DNA from 3 places in the Endozoicomonas sp. 4G genome. Region 1 is predicted to be linked to each of the others. Evidence: predicted binding sites of a transcription regulator. Region 1 holds the regulator's gene; each other region holds the start of a gene.
The links. Region 1 encodes PhoB, which activates phosphate uptake and scavenging genes when phosphate is short. Its sites were predicted from a motif close to TGTCATANNNNTGTCANA; they were not measured.
Positions count from the first base shown of each region.

Region 2: phnW (2-aminoethylphosphonate--pyruvate transaminase) is a predicted target of PhoB. The motif match lies at 2,560-2,577, and genes of this name have one in related genera.
Region 3: K7B67_RS23090 (PhoX family phosphatase) is a predicted target of PhoB. The motif match lies at 2,551-2,568, and genes of this name have one in related genera.

Region 1 covers NZ_CP082909.1:5,008,913-5,013,079, forward strand. Annotated here, with positions in the region: gene K7B67_RS19685 (SpoVR family protein) at 1-66, shown strand, start outside; gene K7B67_RS19690 (H-NS family nucleoid-associated regulatory protein) at 463-885, shown strand; gene phoR (phosphate regulon sensor histidine kinase PhoR) at 971-2,275, opposite strand; gene phoB (phosphate regulon transcriptional regulator PhoB) at 2,338-3,027, opposite strand; gene ubiA (4-hydroxybenzoate octaprenyltransferase) at 3,261-4,148, opposite strand.
Region 2 covers NZ_CP082909.1:4,602,554-4,606,720, reverse strand. Annotated here, with positions in the region: gene K7B67_RS18160 (TIGR03364 family FAD-dependent oxidoreductase) at 1-1,028, opposite strand, end outside; gene K7B67_RS18155 (phosphonatase-like hydrolase) at 1,045-1,713, opposite strand; gene phnR (phosphonate utilization transcriptional regulator PhnR) at 1,757-2,497, opposite strand; gene phnW (2-aminoethylphosphonate--pyruvate transaminase) at 2,780-3,883, shown strand; partial or broken gene K7B67_RS18140 (redoxin domain-containing protein) at 3,980-4,167, shown strand, end outside.
Region 3 covers NZ_CP082909.1:5,814,337-5,818,503, reverse strand. Annotated here, with positions in the region: gene K7B67_RS23095 (ATP-binding protein) at 1-133, shown strand, start outside; gene K7B67_RS23090 (PhoX family phosphatase) at 403-2,454, opposite strand; gene K7B67_RS23085 (helix-turn-helix transcriptional regulator) at 2,788-3,621, opposite strand; gene K7B67_RS23080 (tRNA-dependent cyclodipeptide synthase) at 3,728-4,167, shown strand, end outside.

The DNA.
Region 1 (4,167 bases):
GTTGATAACAAGGTCAGTAAAAGTTACCAATGCCCGGGCAGAAAGGATTCTGAAAAATCTCACTAAAAAGATATGGGAAAAACCAAGCGCTTCTTAATACTAAAAACTAATAATAATTAAAAACTCTTCCTGTATATACTCTGTCTATTTAAACCCATAACCCACTGCCACGGCAGTGGGAACTAAACCCGACTGAGTATTTGGCTTTTTAACAACAAAGAACAGTAAGTGAAGACAATTGAATTTATTAGCCTATCCCGATGACTCACAACTGTTTATGTATTGTACAATCACTCCTGCCTTATCATAAGATTTATTGAATCTATTTAAATAGTTCGTAAAATAGATCGTAAAAGCAAATGAAGTACTTCCATCAATTTAAAGCTTCCTGTATAAATAGACTTCTTGGTAATTGAAAATCATTAACACCTCATCCGTTAGGTCTTAATTAGGAGTTCCTGAATGAACGTTTTTGAAGAAATTCATCACCGCCTGAGCAGTAAAACACGCATCCGCTCTCTGTTTAAAGATGTTCACGTTGAAGATCTTGAGCGCATTATCTCCAGAATGCAGAACGTTCTGGAAGAGAAAGTTGAAGCCCGCAATAAAATTGACGAAGAGCGTCAAGCCAAACTGGAAAGCATCGAAGCCGTTAAGCAAATCATGGCTGAACGCGGCATTTCCATGGAAGATCTGGACTACCTGGACATTACGACTCCCAAGCGTCGTCGCAATGTACAAAGATTCACTTTTGAATACCAGACTGAAGCGGGTGACACCGTTCATTGGGATGGGTCTACCACAGGGCGCCTGCCAAGTGACTTCCAGGACTACCTGAATCGCACCGGCAAGAAACGCCTGGAGTGTGTTGTTAACGAAGAGTGAGTCGAGAGACTAATTAAAGGCTTTTCTCAAGCTAAAGGCTTTTCTCAAGCTAAAGGCTTTTCTCAAGCTAAAGGCTTTTCTCCGGCTAAAGGCTTTTTTCCGGGAAGTGGCAAACAAAACGGCTGCCTTTTCCCGGATGACTGCTGATCGTGAGCTTACCTCCGTGCCTCAGCATAACGTGCTTGACGATAGCCAGTCCGAGCCCTGTTCCCCCGGTATTCTGGCTACGGCTTTTATCAATCCGGTAAAAGCGTTCAGTCAGTCTGGAAATATGCATGGGATCAATGCCGATACCATTATCTTCCACCATCATGTGTCCGCCTTCCTTATCCTGCCACCAGCTCACCTGTATCTTCCCGCCCAGCGGCGTATAGCGTACGGCATTAAAGACCAGGTTCGAGAAGGCACTGCGTAATTCGCTGCTATTGCCAGCCAAAAAGACACCTTCAGGACAATCCAGTGAAATCTGGTGCTGGTTTTCACCACTGAGTGCCCGCCCATCCTCAACAATGCTGTTCAGCATGGCTTTAACATCAACCCCGTTTTCATCGGCCTGAGCTTCAGCCGATTCGAGCTTGGACAGCAACAACAGGTCTGCCACCAGATTCTGCATTCTGAGTGACTGCTCCTGCATCCTGTTCAGTGCTTTCTCCCAGACAGGAGGGAGACCTGAATCCGGCCCCAAACTGTCCAGCATGGTTTCAAGATAGCCGGATACCACCGTCAACGGTGTTCTCAACTCATGGGATACGTTGGCAACAAAGTCCTTTCTCATGACTTCCAGCTGATTCAGGCGCGTGACATCTCTCACGGTCATCAGACGATTGCCTTTGCCATACACGGTTATATTAAATTGCAGCTGATGATCCGGGTTGACCGGAGAAGGGATCTCCAGGGCTTTTTGATAACCGCCCTGCTCAAAGTAGTCCGCAAACCTCGGATCACGCAGCAGGTTGGTAATCAACTGCCCCTGATCTTCAGGCATCTTCAGACCCATTAAGGTTTCAGCAGCAGGATTCCACCATTCCAGGTTGCTCTGATTATCGATCATCACAACTCCGTCATTAAGCGCAGCGGTTGATTCCTGAATACGCTCAAGTACTACGGTCAGCTTTTGCCGGGAGCGACTGTGCTGCTTCTGCAAACGATAGATGCCATCAAAGATTTCACCCCAGAATCCTTTACTCTCGGGAGGTTCTTTGCTTCTGGCCCTGGGGTCATTGAGCCAGTCCAGCAGTTTGAAAAGCTGTCGGAAACTCCAGACAAAATAGCCCCCCATCACCACACAAAGCCCTAAAAAAGGCTCGCCAACCAACCAGCCCAGGGAAAACCCAACAACCAGGTAAGCCATCATGCGGCTCAGCAAATGGGTTTTTGAAATTGTTGTCATATGACTCCCGGACAAACACCTGCTGAAAACTGGGCGGAAAAGAGAGTTAGAGGGTTAGAAAGCTAGACTCTGGTTGAGAAACGGTATCCAGTACCACGAACGGTTTGCACAAACCCTTCATAGTTACCACCCAATGCCTTACGCAGGCGTCGAATGTGAACGTCTACAGTTCGCTCCTCTACGTAGACATTGCCTCCCCAGACCTGATCCAACAACTGCCCACGGGTATAGGCACGCTCCTGGTGCGTCAGAAAAAACTGTAGCAATCGGTACTCGGTAGGGCCTATTTCAGCAGGTGAGCCATCGATGGAGACTCTGTGGCTGACAGGATCCAGTTCCAACCCCTTGATGACAATGGGAGACTGGTTATCCAGCCCACCTGCCCGGCGCAACACCGCTTTTAAGCGGGCAGCCAGCTCACGGGGGGAAAAAGGCTTGGTGATATAGTCATCGGCTCCGGTTTCAAGTCCCTGGATTTTATGGTCTTCTTCACCCTTGGCCGTCAACATAACGATGGGAATTTCAGAGGTCAGCTCATTGCGCTTCAGACGGCGGGCCAGTTCAATGCCGGAGACATCTGGCAGCATCCAGTCCAGCAGGATCAGATCGGGTTTATTATCCACAATCAGAGAGTGCGCTTCCTTCGCATCAGCCGCCTCAAGACAGTCGTACCCTGCCATTTCCAGAGCAACGATCACCATCTCGCGAATAGGTGCTTCGTCATCTACGATCAGAATGGTCTTTCCTGGCATTGATCTCTACCTGCTTATCTATCAATTCGACTGCGGCGGTGATATCAGGGTGTTGGTCAGCTCAGGCTCGTTTAGGCCGGGGCTGTTTTTCAAAAGTTTAATCAACCGCACTATACACCGGCTATTACACTCTTGAAATGTTACAGGCAGATGACACCTCCAGACTGACATCACAGTTTGAGAATGAAGACAACTATTTCAGACCTTGCAGAGCAGGGGTTCCAGCCATGAGATCACCAATAACTCACCACCAAACCAGCAAAAACAATGGCCCCAACCCAGTGGTTATTCAGAAATGCCTTGAAACAAGCCTCACGCTCACGTCGACGGGTTAGCCACTGCTGATAAACGAAAAAGGCTGCTACCGCAGTCAGTGAAAGGAAGTACAGAAAACCCAGCGCCAGCTGATGACCGACCATGGCCAGAGTCACCAGAGTAAGCACCTGTAAACTACCTATGATCAGGTTATCCATATCACCAAAAAGAATCGCTGTAGACTTGATGCCTACTTTCAGGTCATCGTCACGATCCACCATGGCGTATTGAGTATCGTAGGCCACCGTCCAAAACAGATTGGCGAGAAATATCAGCCAGGCAGTGCTTCCCAGGACTCCGCTCTGCGCCGCAAAAGCCATAGGTATTGACCAACCAAAAGCAGCCCCCAATACCACCTGGGGCAGATGCGTGTGGCGTTTTGCAAAAGGATAGGCCGAAGCCAGCAATAATGCGGCAAAAGACAGTTGAATCGTAAGGGTATTGGTAAAGAGCACGAGAATAAAAGCCACCAGCACCATGCCTGCAAAATACATCAGTGCTTCTTTTTCCCGAATTCTCCCCGTCACCAGTGGTCGGTTACGTGTGCGTTTAACATGACCGTCCACTTTCCTGTCGGCAAAGTCATTGATGACACAACCGGCACTGCGCATCAGAACCACACCGACCGAAAAAATCACCAGATTTGCCAGATCCGGCACACCTTCTGCAGCAACCCAGAGTGCCCACATAGTAGGCCAGAGCAACAGATAGATACCGATGGGTCGATCGAGTCGAGCCAGCTGTAAAAAGTCTTTCAAACGGGGGAATCGCTGTAGAACCGCATTTGTGCCCGCTAATCCCCGCATGGGTTTCCTGAGTTGCATC
Region 2 (4,167 bases), 410 kb from region 1:
TAATAATGATCGGTTTTACTCTGGCAGTAATAGCCTGCCCAGTATTGTGCGATATCCCAGCAAGGCAGCTCAACAATGTTTCTGGCTTCTGTCAGCATCCGTTCGTTGAGGGATTGATTCAGTGTGAAGGAAAGCTTTTCTGCCTCACGGGCATCGGCGTACTCGTGTGAATCACCAATGATGATCGACCCGTCCAGCTCCTGTTTAAACAGAATATGAACCCCGTATTTATCCAGCTCTGAATCCGCTTCTCCGGCACGCCAGGAAGGCAGGTTGCGAAAGCTCTCATAGCGCCTGATACTTCTGCCAGAGAGCAAATTGCCCTTGAGACTGACGCTCTGCAGGGGTTTGGTACGCATCATTTGCAGCTTCACCAGCTCAATATCGCTGTTCAGGAAACGCGATGGAAACAGGGTTTTGAAGTCATGCCCGTTACAGACCATTGCTTTTGCAGCCCGGTATTGATCGCCTGCTGAATCCCGACTGATGACTTCGTCCTGCCCGGTTTCCATGGCAATGATCCGGGTGTTGGGTCGGTATTCAACCCCGTATTCCTGCTGAATAAACTCAATAATTCGGTAAACCAGTTGCAGAGGATTAACGCTGAATTCTTCCGGAAAGAACAGGGCTCCTTTGACATAACTTTTCCTGACGGCAGGGTTGGCACGGATCACCTCATCACGGCTAAGCAGCGATGATGGATAGCCAGTTTGCTGGTGTTGTTGATGCAGCTCTTGCAGCATCGCCAGCTCCTGCTCATCGGAGGCCATATAGCAACTGCCATTTCTCCGGGCTGAAATATCAAACTGATCCTGCAGGGTTTGATAAATGTCAAGAGAGTTCAGTGCTGTTGGCAACAGGTCTGCGGTCATGCCCGACGGGATCACCTGACCAAAGTTTCTGACAGTGGCCTGAACCGGTTGACTGTCTTTTTCAACCAGCAGGACTTTATAGCCCCGCTTCGCCGCTGCGTAGGCATGAAAAGCACCGAGAATACCGGCACCGACCACCATTAAATCGTATTTCAAAGGAGTCTCCCGGCGTTTAAATGTGCTTCAGGATGTCGGCTAAGTGATCAAGCACCAGAGTTGGAGAGGCCGCAGCCAGTTGCTCGCGAGTCTGGGCGCCCGTGGTCACACCAACGGTGAAACCGCAGTGGGCGTTTTTTCCTTCCTCAATATCAATGGCCGAATCGCCTGCTTTAAGTACCTTTGAACTGTCGTGGATACCGGTTTTTTCCATAGCCAGCTCAATCATGTCGGGTGCCGGTCTGCCGTTTGTGACATCATCCGCTGTGATCAGGGCATCAAATTCGACACCGGGCAGCCAGTTCATCTTTTCTAGCAGCCCTGTTGCCACCTGGCGGCTGTAGCCGGTGTTGAGTGCGACCTTGATGTCTCGGGCGCGCAGCTCTTTCAACAGTTCGGGGACGCCGTCGAAGGAGGTTACTGCCAGTTCTTCATAAGCCTGGGTCAGTTGTTGCTTAAAAGACTGGAAGATTTGCTCTGACTCGGAATGGTCGAAGCCTTTGGAAGACAGAGTGTCTTTTATGGCCTGATGTTTCTCTTTGCCGGCACCGTGCTCAAGAACTTCATCCAGGGTGAAGTCATAACCAGCATCGACAAGACTTTTTTGAACCGTTTTGTAAACGACGTTGTCTTCATTAACGGTAGTGCCAGCCATATCAAAAACGGCGAGTTGAATTTTGCTCATGTTGACCTCTTTTCAGTTGTCAGGGTTAAAAGGTGATGGACGTTTAGTTCGAATTGTTTGAAATGTTCGAATTGACAGTGGTGTCAGCGGCAATCACCACTGCATCCTGTCGCCAATATTCAAAGTCACAGTCAATCAGGACACCGGACTGGTCGTAGTTGGTTCGCTCAATCAGCAATCCGGAGCTGCCTGTGGTGACTTTGAGGTGAGAAGACGCCTCGGCATTCAGGCCCACCGGGTACAATCTGAAACGAACCCGGGTGTAGTGGCGGTTGTAATGTTCCCGATAGATATCAGACAGCGATTGGGACAGATCGTGTTCCAGCAGGCCCGGGAAGTAGGCAGGATTCATGTAATTTTCAATGTACAGGACATTTCGGCCATCCACTGAACGAAGGCGTTGCAGTCGATACACCGAGGTCAGAGGTGTCACCTCAAGCAATTTTTGCACTCGGGCAGGGGCCGGTATCCGATCGGCATGGAGCATCCGGGTGCCCGGTACTCTGCCCTGGTGGCTGACCATGGTATGAAAGTTAGTATTCACCGTGGGATCATAGGTCACTCTTTCCGGAGAGACAAACCAGCCTATGCGATCTTCGCGATAGACCAGTCCGTCGGCTTCCATAGACGACAGAGATTCCCTGAGCGTAACGCGGGTGGTGCTGAATTGTTCACTCAACAATCGCTCCGAGGGCAGTTTGCTCCCCGGCTTTAATACACCACTTTCGATCTGCTCGTTCAGGGCAGTACGGATGATTTGATACTGACTTTTTCCCTGTCCCATGAATACGGTTCTCTTGAGGGTCAATGGATTCTCATCTGGTATATACCATTTTAAACCGCTTTTATGACAATTAAATGATTGTTTTTATGAAAATGAAGGGTTTTTGATGGGGGAAATATGAAGTTTTTATGAAACGTGCCTGTTGGGTATTTACAGGAAAAAGTCTCGCCGTCATGATTTTACGCAAATTGGTATATACCAGATGATTGAAGTTTCTGTTTCTATGGGTGTCCTATGAAAGCCGTATCCACAAAAGACGTGCCAGCTGTGCAAGAAAAGAGTTTGGAAAATCCCTATCTCCTGTTAACTCCGGGGCCTCTCTCGACGTCAACCAGTGTCCGCGAAGCGATGCTGCGTGACTGGTGCACCTGGGATGACGATTACAATCTTGGTGTCGTTGAAGAAATCCGCAGTCAACTGATTAAACTGGCCTCGGATACTGAAGACTACACCGCTGTGCTTATGCAGGGCAGCGGCACCGCTTCGGTCGAAGCAACGATTGGCTCGGTGATTCCTGATGAAGGTAAGTTGCTGGTCATTAATAATGGCGCTTACGGTGCCCGCATTGCCCAGATTGCTGAGTATCTGAAGATTCCTCACAGCGTGCTGAATTGTGGTGAGATTAATCCGCCAACGCCTGAAGAAGTTGAACAGATACTGTCTGAAGACCAGGCAATCACCCATGTCGCTGTCGTTCATTGTGAAACCACTACCGGGATGTTGAACCCTATTGAAGCCGTGGCACCCGTGGTTAAGAAACACGACCGGGTTCTGATTGTTGATGCCATGAGCAGCTTTGGTGGTGTCCCCATTGATCTGGCCGGACTGGGCATTGATTTTCTGATCAGCTCTGCCAACAAGTGCATTCAGGGTGTTCCCGGTTTTGGCTTTGTTATTGCCCGTCGTTCTCTGTTGTCTCAGTGTGAAGGGCGAGCCCGCTCCCTGTCTCTGGATCTCTACGATCAGTGGCAATGCATGGAAAAAAATAATGGCAAGTGGCGCTTTACCTCTCCCACTCATACCGTCAGGGCTTTCCATCAGGCATTGGCTGAGCTGAATGAAGAGGGTGGCATTGCGGCTCGTCACCAGCGTTACTCCAGCAATCAGAGCTTGCTGGTTCAGGGTATGAATGAGCTGGGCTTCAAGTGCCTGTTAGACAATAAACTGCACTCGCCGTTTATTACTTCTTTCTACTCGCCGGAGCATCCGGATTATGACTTCTTGCGCTTTTATGAACAGCTGAAAGCGAAAGGTTTTGTTATTTATCCCGGTAAAGTGTCGGATGCCGACTGTTTCAGAATTGGTAATATCGGTGAAGTGTATCCAGAAGACATCAGTCGACTGATTAAAGCCGTTTCCGAAAGCATGTACTGGCAGGAGCGTTGATGTTGTCGAGGATATCAGTTCGGAATTAAGCGCGGACTGATTCATTTTCTGCTAAACCTTACAGGGTGTAAAAACATCTTCGCCCTGTGAGGTGTTATGAAGTACATCCCTCTTTTTATTGCAGCCCTGATTCCCGCTTTAGTCAGTGCTGTGCCTCTGCCAGAAACCATGGCACCTGATTTTGAAACCACCGCAGTCCTGCCGGTTAAAGGTAAGCCTGAAGGGCGGGTTGTGGATAACTTTAAGTTATCCAGTCTGTTCGGGAAGAAGCGCATTTTGCTGCT
Region 3 (4,167 bases), 810 kb from region 1:
GTGCCTTGCTGACCAGGCTGGCGAACGCTTTAAAGGTGGCGTATTAATTTATTGTGGTAACAATGCACTGCCACTCAAAACAGAAAACTGCATGGCGGTGCCAGTGGATTGGCTCTGGCGCAATGATATATAAGTACCTGGCCATCTGGTTTTGTTCTGCCGCTAGTGCAGCTAAGCTCTGATATCCGTACACCCCTCGTTCTCACGCTCCAAATTATTAATGGCACCCAAACTCCGTTCACCCTGAGCGGAGTCGAAGGGTGCCAGGCACGGTCTTTATTGTTGGTTCGGAGTCCACATCCTTCGACTCCGCTCAGGATGAACGTAGATTGTTCACAACAAAAAAAGCCGATGAGCATTTCACTCATCGGCTTTTTTATATAGGCAGTCAGTGTCGACTATTTAAACCCCCACTTCACCACCACCATCTTTCATAATAACCACCGTGGCAGAACGTGCCCTGATAGCACCAGTGCCATCCGTTGCATCGATTGTGTTAGGAGCAGGCCAGTTGCCCGGATGCTGCAGGTTCAGGAAAAAGCTCTGGTTATCAGGCGTAAAGGCCAGGCCGGTCACTTCACAATCGTTTGGACCGACAAAGAAACGCTTCAGTTGATCCTGGTTGTTAGCGTTAACGACTGGTAAGCCTTCTGTGGTGTTCAGCTCAGAGGGAATAACGGCCAGCATCTGGTCATTGGTATTGTCATTGTCACCGCCGTCTGTTTGAATCCAAAGCAGACCGCGATCATCAAAGGCCAGGCCATCCGGGCTGCCAAACTCATTGGTTTCGTTCAGACCGGACAGGTTCACCAGGGTGCGTTCAGAAGCGAACGAACCAAACAGGAAGAATTGCCAGGTAAACTGGCTTGGGTCAGCCCCTTCATCCCAGCGAATAATATGACCATGCTCATTATCTTCACGAGGGTTGGCGGCATTCGTATCGGTATCGGAGTTACCGTCGCCATTATCACGACGGGTGTTGTTTGTCAGTGTGACATAAACAGAACCGGTTTTCGGATCGACCGCCGTCCATTCAGGACGGTCCATCGGGGTCGCACCCACCTCGTCAGCAGCGCCCGGAGCATTCAGGAGCACCTCAGCCAGAGTTGCGAATCCGGCAACATCACCTAATTTTCCACCTGCTTTGGTGGTTGCTTCAGGCGTCAGAGGCAGCCATTCACCCTTACCTCCTACATCAAAGCGAGCGGCATACAAAGTCCCTTCATTCATATACTTGGCACCGGTAGCCAGACGATCTTCAGGGTTGGCGTCTGCCGGGTTCCAGAGTTCTTTGGAAACGAACTTGTAAATGTATTCGAATCGGCTGTCATGACCCGAATAGAAAACCACTGGCTGACCTTCTACCAGCTTGCCAAATGAGCAGTCTTCGTGACGGAAGCGACCCAGAGCTGTCCGTTTGGTGGCTCGGGTATCAGGATTATAGGGATCGATTTCTACGATGTATCCGTGACCATTGGCTTCGTTACGGAAATCTTCAGTCGCCGCTCCAGAACCCGGGGTTACATTAAAACGGGTAAACTCGCCGGTTTCGTTTTCGTCCGCTGGCTCCACAGTTTCCCAATCATAACGGGTGCCTTCGTCACTGATACCCAGACGTTTTTGTTCTTCAGTCCAGTTATCGATGGCATCAGTGCGGACAAAATAGCCAGGCCAGTTTTCTTCACAGGTCAGATAGGTGCCCCAGGGCGTGTGACCATTACCACAGTTATTGTTGGTGCCTCGGGCAAGGGCTTTATTCCCTTTCTCATTGGTGTATTTGGTGATCAGCAGATCACTGTCAGCCACCGGCCCGGTCAGATCCATTTCAGTCGCTGCGGTGTAACGCTTGTTGTATTTGCTGTTTTTAACAACGTCCCAGACACCGTCGGTCAGTTTGATGTGAACGACCGCCACACCGTGGGCGTTAATTTCTTTGCGCACTTCCTCAGCGGGACGCTTACCATCAACTTTGGTATCTCCGTTGGGATGCAATCGGCTTTGAGAAATATATTCATGATTGATACAGAGCAGACCTTCTGTACTGCTGCCTTCCAGCGGGAAGAAGTGCATACCGTCGTGCATCATGCCGGTGGCATTGGCCTGGTCTTCAGAAGTGTTGGTGCCGTCGTCTTTCCATTCTGCCGCTTTATCATTCAAGGGTGTGCCCCATGGCGCCAGAACCTGAGCGGTATAGCCAGGAGGTACAGACACAGCGTCAGTTTTAGTTCCGGGAATGGATTCAAAGCCCAGAGAGAGCCTGGATGGCGGGGTCACCACATCAGAGTCGTTATCGTTACAGCCAGCCAAACCAACACTGGCCAGTGCTGTAAAGGCTGCCAGCGCACCCCCACGCTTCAAAACCCCACGGCGGGAGAGTTCTTTTTCCAGCACTGCCGAGATCGGCTTGTTATCACTGGAGTTGTACACCGTCGGATCAAAAGTATTTTTGCTCATGTTATACCTGTCGTTCGAGCCAGCTTTATTTGTTATCGAATATCCTCTAAGCCGGACTCATTAAACGACATGATTGTGACAATAAGATTTATTTAATGTGACAGGATTAAAACAATTTTTCACTCTTCTGAAAGCACTTTCACACTTGACTGGCTGACCGATGATACAGAGGGTAATAATGCCAACTTCGTAAAGAGCAAGCCATTTTCCAACCTCAACGAATAGAGAAGCTGGAACACTGACAGTAAGTTCCCTCGCCTCTTTGCTGACATGAATGGTGATGGTATGGCAGACCTGACCGGGTTTGGAGAAACGATCGCGCTTTACTTAAAGTCATTGATTCAAAAAGTGCTTAGGAGATTTTCCTACAATAGATGTCACCATCGCGGTAAAAGCACTGTGACTGGAATAACCGAGCTCAAGTGCGATTCTGCCAATAGACATTTTTTTAGCGGCTAATGTTATGGCGCTGGCCAGCAGTGCTTGCTGTCGCCACTGGCTGAAAGTCATATTCAACTCATTCCTGAAGAGTCGTCCAATAGTACTTTCGCTAGCCCCCACTACAGCAGCTAAATCATGAAGTGTCACATACTGCTGTGGTGAATTTAAGAACAGTTGACACAAATGCCTCAATCGTCTGTCCTTTGGCATGGGCACACCAATTGGGATAGGCCGACTCTGTGCTATTTCTGTGTATATAAGCTTGCAAAGAGCATTATAAATTTCTTCGGGCATAGTTTCAGGGTTTGTTGCCGACATCTTTTTAATTAGCTCTCCAAGCAGACAAGATACCTCAAAGCATTGACACCGGTGCCAATCAAACGAACCAAACAGAGGGTTATGTTTTAAGAAATAGACTGAGAATAAACTCGCGCGCTCAAGCAGTGAGGCTGAATGTATATGATCAGGTGGAATCCAAACTGCATGATGCGGAGGAACCCAATAGGTCATACTTGACGTTGTCACTTGGGTAGCTCCCCTGTCAGAGAACACCAACTGACTCCAGTAATGCTTATGCAATGAGGTTTCTGAACGTGATTTGACCTCTTTGGTCATCACTTTCACGGGAAAGACCGGACTAAGACCCAGGTCAGTCAGTGACTCCACTAGAGCTTTACCACTCATTGACGGTTTCTCAATACTGCTTGCCATATATGCAACATTCACAGGCTCAAATTCTTTGTATAAATACTCTCACAACAACAGTGAGTTAGGTAGATCGGTATCTGTCCAAACTCGAAAAACACATGTATACAACAAATAAGAGCCAATCATGAGTCAGCTATCAACCATCAGCTATGTAGATTCGTTCAGACAACCCCCTACTCCTTGTGATTTTTCAGAAAAAAATCAATGCAAGGAACTTTATATTTCAGGGGCAACACCTCGCTGTGAATCCATAATTCAACAAGGTGAACATGCCCTTATTGGTATAAGCCCGTTTAATTCTCAGTTTTCAAAAACATATGTAACTAGTTTGGTGAATTTTATTGCAAGACGATTCAAAAGATTTGATATATTGATGCCCTGCCTTTCAGAAGCATCCCGATTACTCATAGCAACAGGTATGGAAGAAAAGAAAGCCATAAAGAAGACTCGGCGGGAACTCAGACGTCACAAAACTCATTTAACTTACTTACTGTCATTGTATGAGTTAAGAAGTACGCCGGCAAAAATCATTCAGTTCAGTGATTTTATAGACAACACAAGCTA